Regions from separate parts of the Anaerosinus gibii genome, predicted to be linked through region 2. Evidence: riboswitches for the same ligand, from Rfam matches in the RefSeq annotation. Region 2 holds a riboswitch; each other region holds the start of a gene.
What was found. A riboswitch is a leader RNA that binds a small molecule or an ion and turns the genes downstream of it on or off. The one in region 2 is predicted to bind cobalamin.
Positions count from the first base shown of each region.

Region 1: it holds a riboswitch for cobalamin, as region 2 does, so the genes downstream of both, P3F81_RS07775 (TonB-dependent receptor plug domain-containing protein) here and P3F81_RS03385 (TonB-dependent receptor) in region 2, are expected to answer to the same signal.
Region 3: it holds a riboswitch for cobalamin, as region 2 does, so the genes downstream of both, cbiD (cobalt-precorrin-5B (C(1))-methyltransferase CbiD) here and P3F81_RS03385 (TonB-dependent receptor) in region 2, are expected to answer to the same signal.

Region 1 is NZ_CP120678.1:1,619,790-1,623,051, reverse strand. It holds gene P3F81_RS07780 (outer membrane protein assembly factor BamB family protein) at 1-965, shown strand, start outside; cobalamin riboswitch at 961-1,137, shown strand; gene P3F81_RS07775 (TonB-dependent receptor plug domain-containing protein) at 1,375-3,262, shown strand, end outside.
Region 2 is NZ_CP120678.1:721,849-725,110, forward strand. It holds cobalamin riboswitch at 1-117, shown strand, start outside; cobalamin riboswitch at 276-488, shown strand; gene P3F81_RS03380 (hypothetical protein) at 946-1,113, shown strand; cobalamin riboswitch at 1,131-1,309, shown strand; gene P3F81_RS03385 (TonB-dependent receptor) at 1,592-3,262, shown strand, end outside.
Region 3 is NZ_CP120678.1:1,333,243-1,336,504, forward strand. It holds gene cbiE (precorrin-6y C5,15-methyltransferase (decarboxylating) subunit CbiE) at 1-35, opposite strand, end outside; gene cbiD (cobalt-precorrin-5B (C(1))-methyltransferase CbiD) at 20-1,126, opposite strand; cobalamin riboswitch at 1,261-1,434, opposite strand; gene P3F81_RS06370 (ArnT family glycosyltransferase) at 1,486-3,054, opposite strand; gene P3F81_RS06375 (lysylphosphatidylglycerol synthase transmembrane domain-containing protein) at 3,069-3,262, opposite strand, start outside.

The DNA.
Region 1 (3,262 bases), 900 kb from region 2:
ATATTGGCGTAGATTTAAAACATAGTAGTTTGCCGGGAACGGTAAAAATCATTTGTGATCAAGAAAAAAATGTGTATTTCTTGAGTAAACGCTATGAAAATGACAAAAAGGGAAAAATCGTTTATCGGGCAAAGATTTTTTGCTTTGGTGAGCAGGGCGATAAAAAATGGGCAATGCCAAATGCAAGTACCCTAGATGCATGGGTAGATTGGATTAGCGTGGATGAAAAAATGAATACCTTAGTATTTGGTACGGCAAATGTTTCAGGAATTCAGTATGAATTTGCTGATTCGCTATATTATGTAAATGCTAAGACAGGAGAAATAAAAAATAGCGTGCAGATTGCAGGAATCATTCCTTATGAAAAAACTGCAATGCGTGGCAGTCCGAATATTAGTGCAGATGGAAATTTTGTGTCGGCAATGGCGAGCGATGGAAGAGCTTTTCTCTACGATGAAAAGGGTAATTTGCTATGGGAACGCGCTTTGAGTGAACCGAAAAAGTTTGGTGCTGTTTATTTAAACGCAGTAGGAAGAGATGCTTTTGTCATTAAGGATTATGTAGTTTTCTCTACACTTAATACCTATAACAGTGCAAACTGGCAATTACCAACTCCGGTAGAACATCCGGGTAGTAATAGTGTTTATGTGTTTAATAAAACCGGTGAGTTCCTTTATCGCTGGCAAGCTGGCGGTGCAGTAGAAGACTTAGCTTTTGCTTATCCCTATGCTGCAATTGCAGTAGGAAAAAATACAAAAACAAAAAATGTAGAAGTTCATGGATTAAGAATATTAAATTTAGAAACTGGTGAAGTTGAAGCACAAATTCCAACTAAAGGACCAAATATTGCAGCGGCTATTAGTAAAAATGGCACATATGTTGCAGCTGTTGAAGTGCCGCTAAAAAAGAATGATGGTACGATTGTTGGAACCTACACTTTGCATTTATTACGAAATAAAAATTAAATAAAATGGAATAGGTACCATAGCGGTTTAATAGGGAAGTTGGTTAAAAGCCAACGCGGTCCCGCCACTGTATTAGGGAGTGAACTCAATAAATGTCACTGGAAGAAATTCTGGGAAGACTGAGCAAGCGATGAACTAGAGCCAGGAGAACTGCCTATTTGACAATCACCGTTGACCCACGAGTGATGGGGAGGGGATAGTAGAAAATGATTCTATTCAAAAGATGCATTAGTTTTTATTGTATTAAAGCTAATTTAGTAGTGTTTTTATGAATATAATTTGCTATGAAAAACCTTCTCTATATAAATAAAGAGAAGGTTTTTTCTATAGATATTCATTTTAGGAGATGATGGAGTAGCGACATTTTAGGGTAATTATTGTAACAGGGAAAGAAGAGGAGAGAAAGATAATGAATTTATTAAATCAAAAGAAAAAGAATCATTTAAAGAAAATTATAGCGATAGGATTATCTACGTTAGCTGTATCTTCACTGGGATATGCGAGTGGAGTTGAAGATGAGTATGAACTTGATACTGTCGTTGTTACTGCACAAAGATATGAAAAGAAAGATATTGATGTTGCAGCGTCAACTGATGTATATACGGCAGAGGACTTACATCGCACAGGGGCACGTAATGTGCAGCAGGCATTATCTATGGCGACAGGATTGGTTTATGAAGCAAAAGGGCCAGGTGGAGTTACCAATAGTACGATGACAAGTAAAATTATTATTCGTGGGGTAGAAAAAGGGACGCTGGTATTGATTAATGGAACACCACTTAATTTACGCGGTTTATATAATTTGGAAGATATTCCACTTGAAAGTATTGAGAGAATTGAAGTAGTAAAAGGCGGTGGATCTGTTTTATATGGTAGTGAAGCTACTGGCGGAGTTATTAATATTATTACAAAGAAATCTAAGCAAAATATAAGTAGAACTACTATTTCTACAGGATTTGGGAATTATGGACAAGAGAATTACAACTTAAATGTGCAAGAAAATAAAGTTGGCTTTAGTTATACTTATGATAAGTGGGGCGAAGTAAATGGTGTAAGTCAAACGCAAGATACAAGAAATAGAACAATGGAAACAAATTGTAATAATTCTGAAAAGAATAATTTTACGTTAAATTATTCTTTTGATGATAAATGGGACATGGTATACATGCATGATGAAGCTTTAAATCGTCGTTCTACCTCCTTTGCTGATGGATGGGAGGATTTAAGTGGAACGGATCAAATTCAAAGACGTCATAAATTCACGAAAGATTTTTTGCAATTTAATTATAAATCTGATGACGTAACGGGGAATGTTTTCTATAATGCAAATTCACTTGATAGTACGGCATACACCTTTTATACGACGGCAGGAAAGAAAAATAAAGTGCCAACACTTTCTACAAATACTTTAGAAAAAAATCGAACATCTGGCTTTGATGTTCAAAAAGTATGGGAACAAGAAAATGGAAAAATTCTTTTTGGGACAACATATCAAAATGAGGTATATAAACCAAATTTGCGTAGTTCTGCAGATCAGAATCGGTCACGAAATAATTTTTCTGTCTATGGACAATGGGAAACGGAATTAAATGACAGTGATACTTTTACGTTGAGTGGTAGGGAAAGCTGGACGACCGGTGCTGATGAAGATAAAAATTTTAATAACTTTAGCGCACAGGGACAATTTTTACATAAGATAAATGAAGATGAAAGCATTTATGCAAGCATTGGACAATCCTTTGTTATGCCTACATTTGGTCAGATGTATTCTAAAGAGGGTAGTATTGTTATTGGTAATGCGGATTTAAGACCACAAACAGGTATGCATTATGAACTTGGCTGGAAGAAAAATCACGAAGATCATAAATGGCGAGTTGCACTTTTTAATTATACAATCAAAGATAATATCAGCTCTAGCGCACAAAAAGTTGGTAGTGAAACCTGGTATTATTATATGAATGAAGATTTAAGAAATACAGGGATTGAATTAAGTGCAGAAGTCAAAGAAAATAATGGTTGGTCTTATAATTATGGCGTAGTATATAACAATCCAGAGTCAAAATTTTCTACAGATAAACCGGGGGCGAAAACTTATTGGGATAGAAACTATGGCAGATGGCAATTAAATGGTGGTGTTACGTATCAAAAAGAGCAATGGACAGCGAGCTTAATGATGAATTATCTTGCCGATCGTGTGATTACACCAAGCAGTGAACATTCTTATAAAGTAAAACCATATTTATTGGCAAATCTTAATGTGGATTATCAAATAGATGATGAAAGTACTCTTTCTTTAA
Region 2 (3,262 bases):
GGTCCCGCCGCTGTAACAGGGAGTAAGGCTACATGAATGTCACTGGGAGAAATCTTGGGAAGGCGTAGCTAAGCAATGATCTGGAGCCAGAAGAACTGCCTATTTAACAATCACCGTTAGACCTGCGAGCGATGGGGAGGAGATTTCTGAATTTTATTGACATGTTTTTATGTTAAGATTATTTTGAATTTGTAGTCTTCTGTCTATCATAGGCAGAGGACTTTTTTATTTTTTAGATTAGAATTTATATGATAATGAATGAAAGATTTGACAATTAAATATAAACGGGAAACAGGTGAATATTTATTGCTAATTTATTAAAGCAAGTGCAATAAATAAACTTTATGGGAAAGTTCGGTGAGAGTCAAACTCAATTCCAACGCTGTCGCGCAACTGTAAAAGTGAGCTATCGTATCGAAAACCTCTTGCAAAGGGATAGGATAGCAATGAACTTAAGTCAGAGCACCAACTGTTTCTAGCATCCAAGGAGTGTCTGCGCAGTACAGATCTGGGTTATAAAATGAGTCTGAATAAAGTATTTTATTCGGAAAATTTTCGCTGATGAAAATGCGTTGAAAGGAAGAAAGCATTTCTTTATTCTTCAACAGTTATTTTTTCGTTGAAAAGTGAATTTTTCATTTTGTAAATCCAGAAAAGTTAAAATTCAAGCATGGTGGCTTCATATAGGGATTCTAACAGGATTAAAAATGTGAAATTTTGTCTCGTAAAATGAAAAGAAAATTTTTATTGGCGATAGAAAGTTTCACATTTTTTATTCTAATTTATATAAATAAAAATTAATTTATCATTATTTTAATTTATAGCTAAGTTGATTGTTCTTGTATTAAGCATAAGGTAGAAGAGTTATCTTCGAGCAATAGGTGTAAAGAAAGGAAGGTTTTTGACTATAAAAGTCAACGATGTAACGTGAAGAAGATAAAATATATGATTGAGGAAATTGAAAACAATATAAAAAATAATGACAAAGAAGAAATGATTACCATTTCAGCTCGTCATTATGTTGCATTGCTAAAAGAGTTAAACAAACTGCGTTTTAAATATGCACAACGGGGTAAAAAAACGCAGAATAAGAAGTTAAGAAAATCAATCTAAAGCAAAGTTAATAAAAAATAAATAGTGAAGAAATAGGTGTCGAAAGACTTAATAGGGAAGTCCGGTGAAAAACCGGTGCGGTCCCGCCGCTGTAACAGGGAGCGAGGTTACATTTATGTCACTGGGAGAAATCTTGGGAAGGCGTAGCCAAGCGATGATCTGAAGCCAGAAGAACTGCCTATTAGACAATCACCGTTAGACCTGCGAGCGATGGGAAGGGGATTATGATGCTAGGAGTATTTCCTATGCAACCATATCAACTTCTGTCAAACGTGGCAGAAGTTTTTTTATTTATTGAATTTTATAAGTAAGGATGAGAATGAGTAAGATGAAAAGCAAAAGGTTATATCAAGGCAAAATAAAAAACACACATCGTTATCAAAAAATTGCGGCATGTGTGGTTTGTACGTTGGCTTTAGGTTTTGCTATGCCAAATGGAATCGTGTGGGCAGATGAAGCAAAGCAAGAGGCTGATCAGATGAATGAAGAAGTAACAGAAGCAAAAGAACCAGTAGTATTGGCAAGTACAGATAGTGAGCTAGATAGTTATACGTTAGATACGGTTACCGTTGAAGCAAAACGCCCTGACTGGGAATCAAAATTATCGCCAGGCACAGTGACGGTTATTCGCCCGGATGATTATAAGGGCGAGCAGAAAACACTGCCGGAACTTCTCAAAATGGTACCGGGGGTACATGTAAGAGAAGTAAATGGGAAAGGGCAATATACGACAGTCACGGTTCGTGGGTCAACCTCGGCGCAGGTTGGTGTCTTTGTCGATGGCGTATTATTCAATCTCGGTGGCGATGCGGCGGCGGATATCTCGACTATTCCTGTCCAAAATGTCGAACGAATTGAAGTATATCGTGGCTATGTACCGGCAAGGTTTGGTGGCACCTATATGGGAGGCGTAATCAATATCGTAACGAAACGCCCAACGAAAGCCAATATCGATGCATCCGTTGGTAAAAGTTCCTACGATGGGTTCCAAGGTGCTTTACAGATCGATGCTCCACTAGGTTCTGGCAGTATTATGTTTGGACTCAATCGCGACCAAAGTGATGGTGATTTTAAATATACGAATAAATCGGTAGATACTAGCCTTTATGACGGATATGTTAAAAAATTAAAAGATTATACGCATCAAACCGATGGGAACGGAAAAATACGATTAGATCGGATGGTTTCGACTTTACAAGCGAATGGATATGATACTCTAAATGCTTATTCTGGGCTGACCCAAGATAACCTTCGAATAACGCTTGCAACCGATCCTAATTTTTATGCAGCGTTAAATAAAGCGTCGGAACAATTGCGCCCAATTAATAATGCCCATGCAAATTATATCGGATATTTTAAAAGTTATATTGATAATATAAGGCTTTACCAGAAAGACATAGATTCAACGAGTACAACAGATCGTTGGCGTAAAACGAATGATTACAAAAATACGGATGCAATTTTAAAATGGCAGGATGATCATTGGCTGGCAAAATACACTTGGAAGAAAATTGACCGTCATTATCCTTTCCCGCTGAATGCGAATTATGGAAATATACCTAATATAGATTTGCCAGGATATCTTGACCCAATCTATAACTACCGTCATCAGGACATTACCAGCAAAGAAACGTTAATTGGACGGCGTGATACAGTTGGCAATTTAGAATGGGGGTGGAGTGTAAACTATCTCGACCAGACTAAACGCTATGCAGTAGACGATTGGCAGGAAAAAGAAAAGGTCGATACGACGGTGAATTGGCGTTCGCCAAACTATTACTGGAGCCAATATGACATGGATAAATTAGGCTTTAAAATTGATGGAACTTATAAAATCGGCGATAAGCATCTGTTCGAGTTTTTAATTGATACTTCAAAAGAAAAGATGGATATGGATGGTTGGCGGTTAAAACAATATCAACAAGCTACGATAAGTGTCTTTAAACGGTGGCGTACCTATTATGAACAGAAGCTGTTCAATGCCCAGATTCAAGATACGATTACTTTAAACGAGAAAGGTGATTTTTGGTTGACGCCAAGTATTCGCTATAATCGATCAAATATCTATGGGCTGAGCAATGGTTACGATCAAAACTCCGATCCGCAGAATATTAAATGGCTGCATCAGGCGGATGACCAGACGGATAGT
Region 3 (3,262 bases), 610 kb from region 2:
GGGCCTATACCAACGACAATTATTTTATGTTCCACCCTAAAACTCCTCCGATTTTTTTTGCATTTTCATCTATTCCTAAAATTGTACCATCTAAACTGGTGATAACAGCGCCAATACAAATTTCATTATAAACGTAGCGCATTGCTCGATAACTAATTCTTTGTGCAATCAGATCATAAATTCCTTCAATATGATTTTCTTCTAAAATTTCAATTGCAGCTTCTGTCGTAGTCGTATTTAAAATATCTCTAACTACTCCTGTAGATGCTCCTAAAGAAGCTGCATACACCGCTAAAATTTCAAGACGAGCATCTGCAACTCTATTATGTGTATGAAAAATCCCACCGGCAACTTTAATTAATTTTCCTAAATGACCAACAAATAAAATATTTTGAATCTTTCTTTCAGCTGCACTTTCCAGCATAAAGCCAATAAAATTACTAGTCTGTACTATTGCATCTGCCCTTAACCCAAAATTGTCAATACAAGCATCATATCCTATTTTCCCAGGAACAAAAATTAAAGTATCTAGCCCTTTTGCTTTAGCAACATCAATTTGAGGTGCCAATGAATCTTTAAAAGCTTCCTCTGACATAGGTCTTACTATTCCAGAGGTGCCAATAATGGACAATCCTCCCTCAATACCTAAAATTGGATTTAATGTTTTTTTCGCTAACTCAACTCCACGAGGAATGATAATCGTAATTTCACAGCCATACTCTTCTTTTAATATTTCTTTTACTACATTGGTAATCATTTTTCTTGGTCCGGGATTCACCGCTGGTTGTCCTACTTTAGCAGCTAACCCTGGCCTAGTTACGATTCCTACTCCTGTTCCAGCTTTAATGATAATGTCTTTATGCTGAGCAGAGATGAGAACTTTAACTTCGATGATTATCCCATTTGTAATATCCGGATCATCACCAGAGTCCTTTCTAACAGCAGCAAATATTTCATTTTCGCTCTTTTTTTCCACATGTTCAATCGGAATCGAAAGTATTTCACCCGAAAGCGCTTGAATATTTACTGTGTTGAGATAGCTTCCTTTATGGGCTAGCAATGCTGCCTTCGTAGCTGCAGCCACACAGGTTCCTGTTGTAAACCCCGATTTTAAAAATTTTTTCAAAAATAAAACCCCCTGCAAAGGCAGAGGGTAAAAAAACGCAAACAACCACATATTAAAAATAACAGTTGTAGAAGCTTAATTACCCACCTGCCCATCATCCGTAGGTCGCTTATAAACAAGGCTGTTTATAGTAACGGTGTGCGTTAAAACAGGTAGGTCTCCTGGCTAAAATCATCATATCTTTACGCCTTCCCAGCAATCGCCAGTGGCATAGGTAAAGATACTCATTAATACAGTGGCGGGACCGCGCCGGTATCACACCGGACTTCCCTTTTAAGCAATTAAGCACCTGTTTCCTTAGTCATTTATCTTCTCTTATTTCAATATCTATAGATAAAATCCTGCTATATAATAAAAATTTACTTTATAAATCTAGTCTCTACTAGTATGAGTTTATTATCGATTTGGTTAATTATTGTAAGTTGATTTATCGTAGACTGTGGCAATCTATCATAATCGATATCTCTTAGAATAAAATAGGTTTTCTTATTCGTAAAAACTTTTTCTAAATCAGGAATAGATTTAGGAGAAAAAACTAGCTCATTGCCGTAAATTCCACTATAGAAAGAAATTCCTGGGCGAAGAAATTTAGAAATATAAACATCGCTAGTTCCATCATATTGCTCTAAAAAAACGTTACTTACATGCTGACTCGTAAAATCAGGTGCAATTTTCGGAAATAATAAATTTACTAACACAGCAGAAAAAATCATCATTCCTACTACCTGACTTTTAAAAGCTATCTCAATATTTCGTTTTAAAAGAAAGAAAATCGTTACTAAACACATCAGGATAATGGTAGAAGCTAAACTGATAAACCCAATTTCCGCTTGTGGCATTTCTTTTATCCCAATTGTACAGCCATAAACAAAAGTTGCCGATAAAAATAGTAAGCATCCAATCCAGCCCCAAGACCTTTTGGAACCAAAATAATTTCTACCGGTTAACTTATCAAGATACCATCCCACCAACATTGCTAATGCTGGAAACATTGGCAGTATATACGATACAAGTTTTGTTTTTGATATAGAAAAAAACAATAAAATGATTACTGCCCATAGATTTAGAAATAATAAATGATCAAATTTTCCATAAGAATCGGAAAAAGATTTATAGATAGATTGAAAAAGCAAAGTTATCCAAGGGAAAAACCCAACTAATAATACTGGAAGATAATAATACCATAATAGTCCACTAGGATGCTCTGGCGATGTAAATCTCGTTATGTTATGAAAACCAAGAAAACTATCGATAAATGCACTTCCATGCAAACTATACATATAAATATACCATGGCAACGCAACCAAGCAAAAAATAATGCTTCCAGATAAAATTTTCATTTCAGATAAAAGATGAAATTTTTTTAAGCATACTAAGTACAAAAATACAATTACACCAGGAAAAAATAAGCCTATGGGCCCTTTAGTTAAAACTGCTAAGCCTGCAAAAATATAAAATGTATAATATTGTCTACTTAAAAATGCAAAGAGCGAAACCATTAAACAAAAATTTAATGTAATATCTGTAACAGCAGCTTTACCTAAATAAAAAAATTCAATACTTGTTACTAAAATTAAAGCACTATAGATTCCCACTTTATGATTAAATAATTTTTTACCATAAAAGTATATTGCAATAATACTAAGCAAAGATAAAAATGCTGATGGGAATCTTGCCGCAAAATCATTTATACCAAATACTTGATAACTCATCGCAACAAGCCAATAATACATCGGTGGCTTATCATACCAATATTCACCGTAAATCTTTGGAGATAAAAAATCATTCGATAAAATCATTTCTTTAGGAGTTTCTGCATAGACCGGTTCATCAGGATCTAATAAAGGAAATCCAGATAAATTAGAAAATATAGTAATAGCAGCAATTATTATCATGATTCCAATTGAAATATTTTTATTTGTTGACATCATAAACTCCTTTATTATTTTAACTGTTTTGTTAAAAATTCTCGTCCAAAAACTTTAATTGTATAATAAAATCCAATAGAAAATGGCAAATATTCTGCAATCATTCTCCAGGCAACAGCAATAATCCCTACAGTTCCTGATGGTAAAAATTCATTAAATAATAAAACAAATCCGCCTTCTGCAATGCCAGATCCCCCAGGAGTTGGTG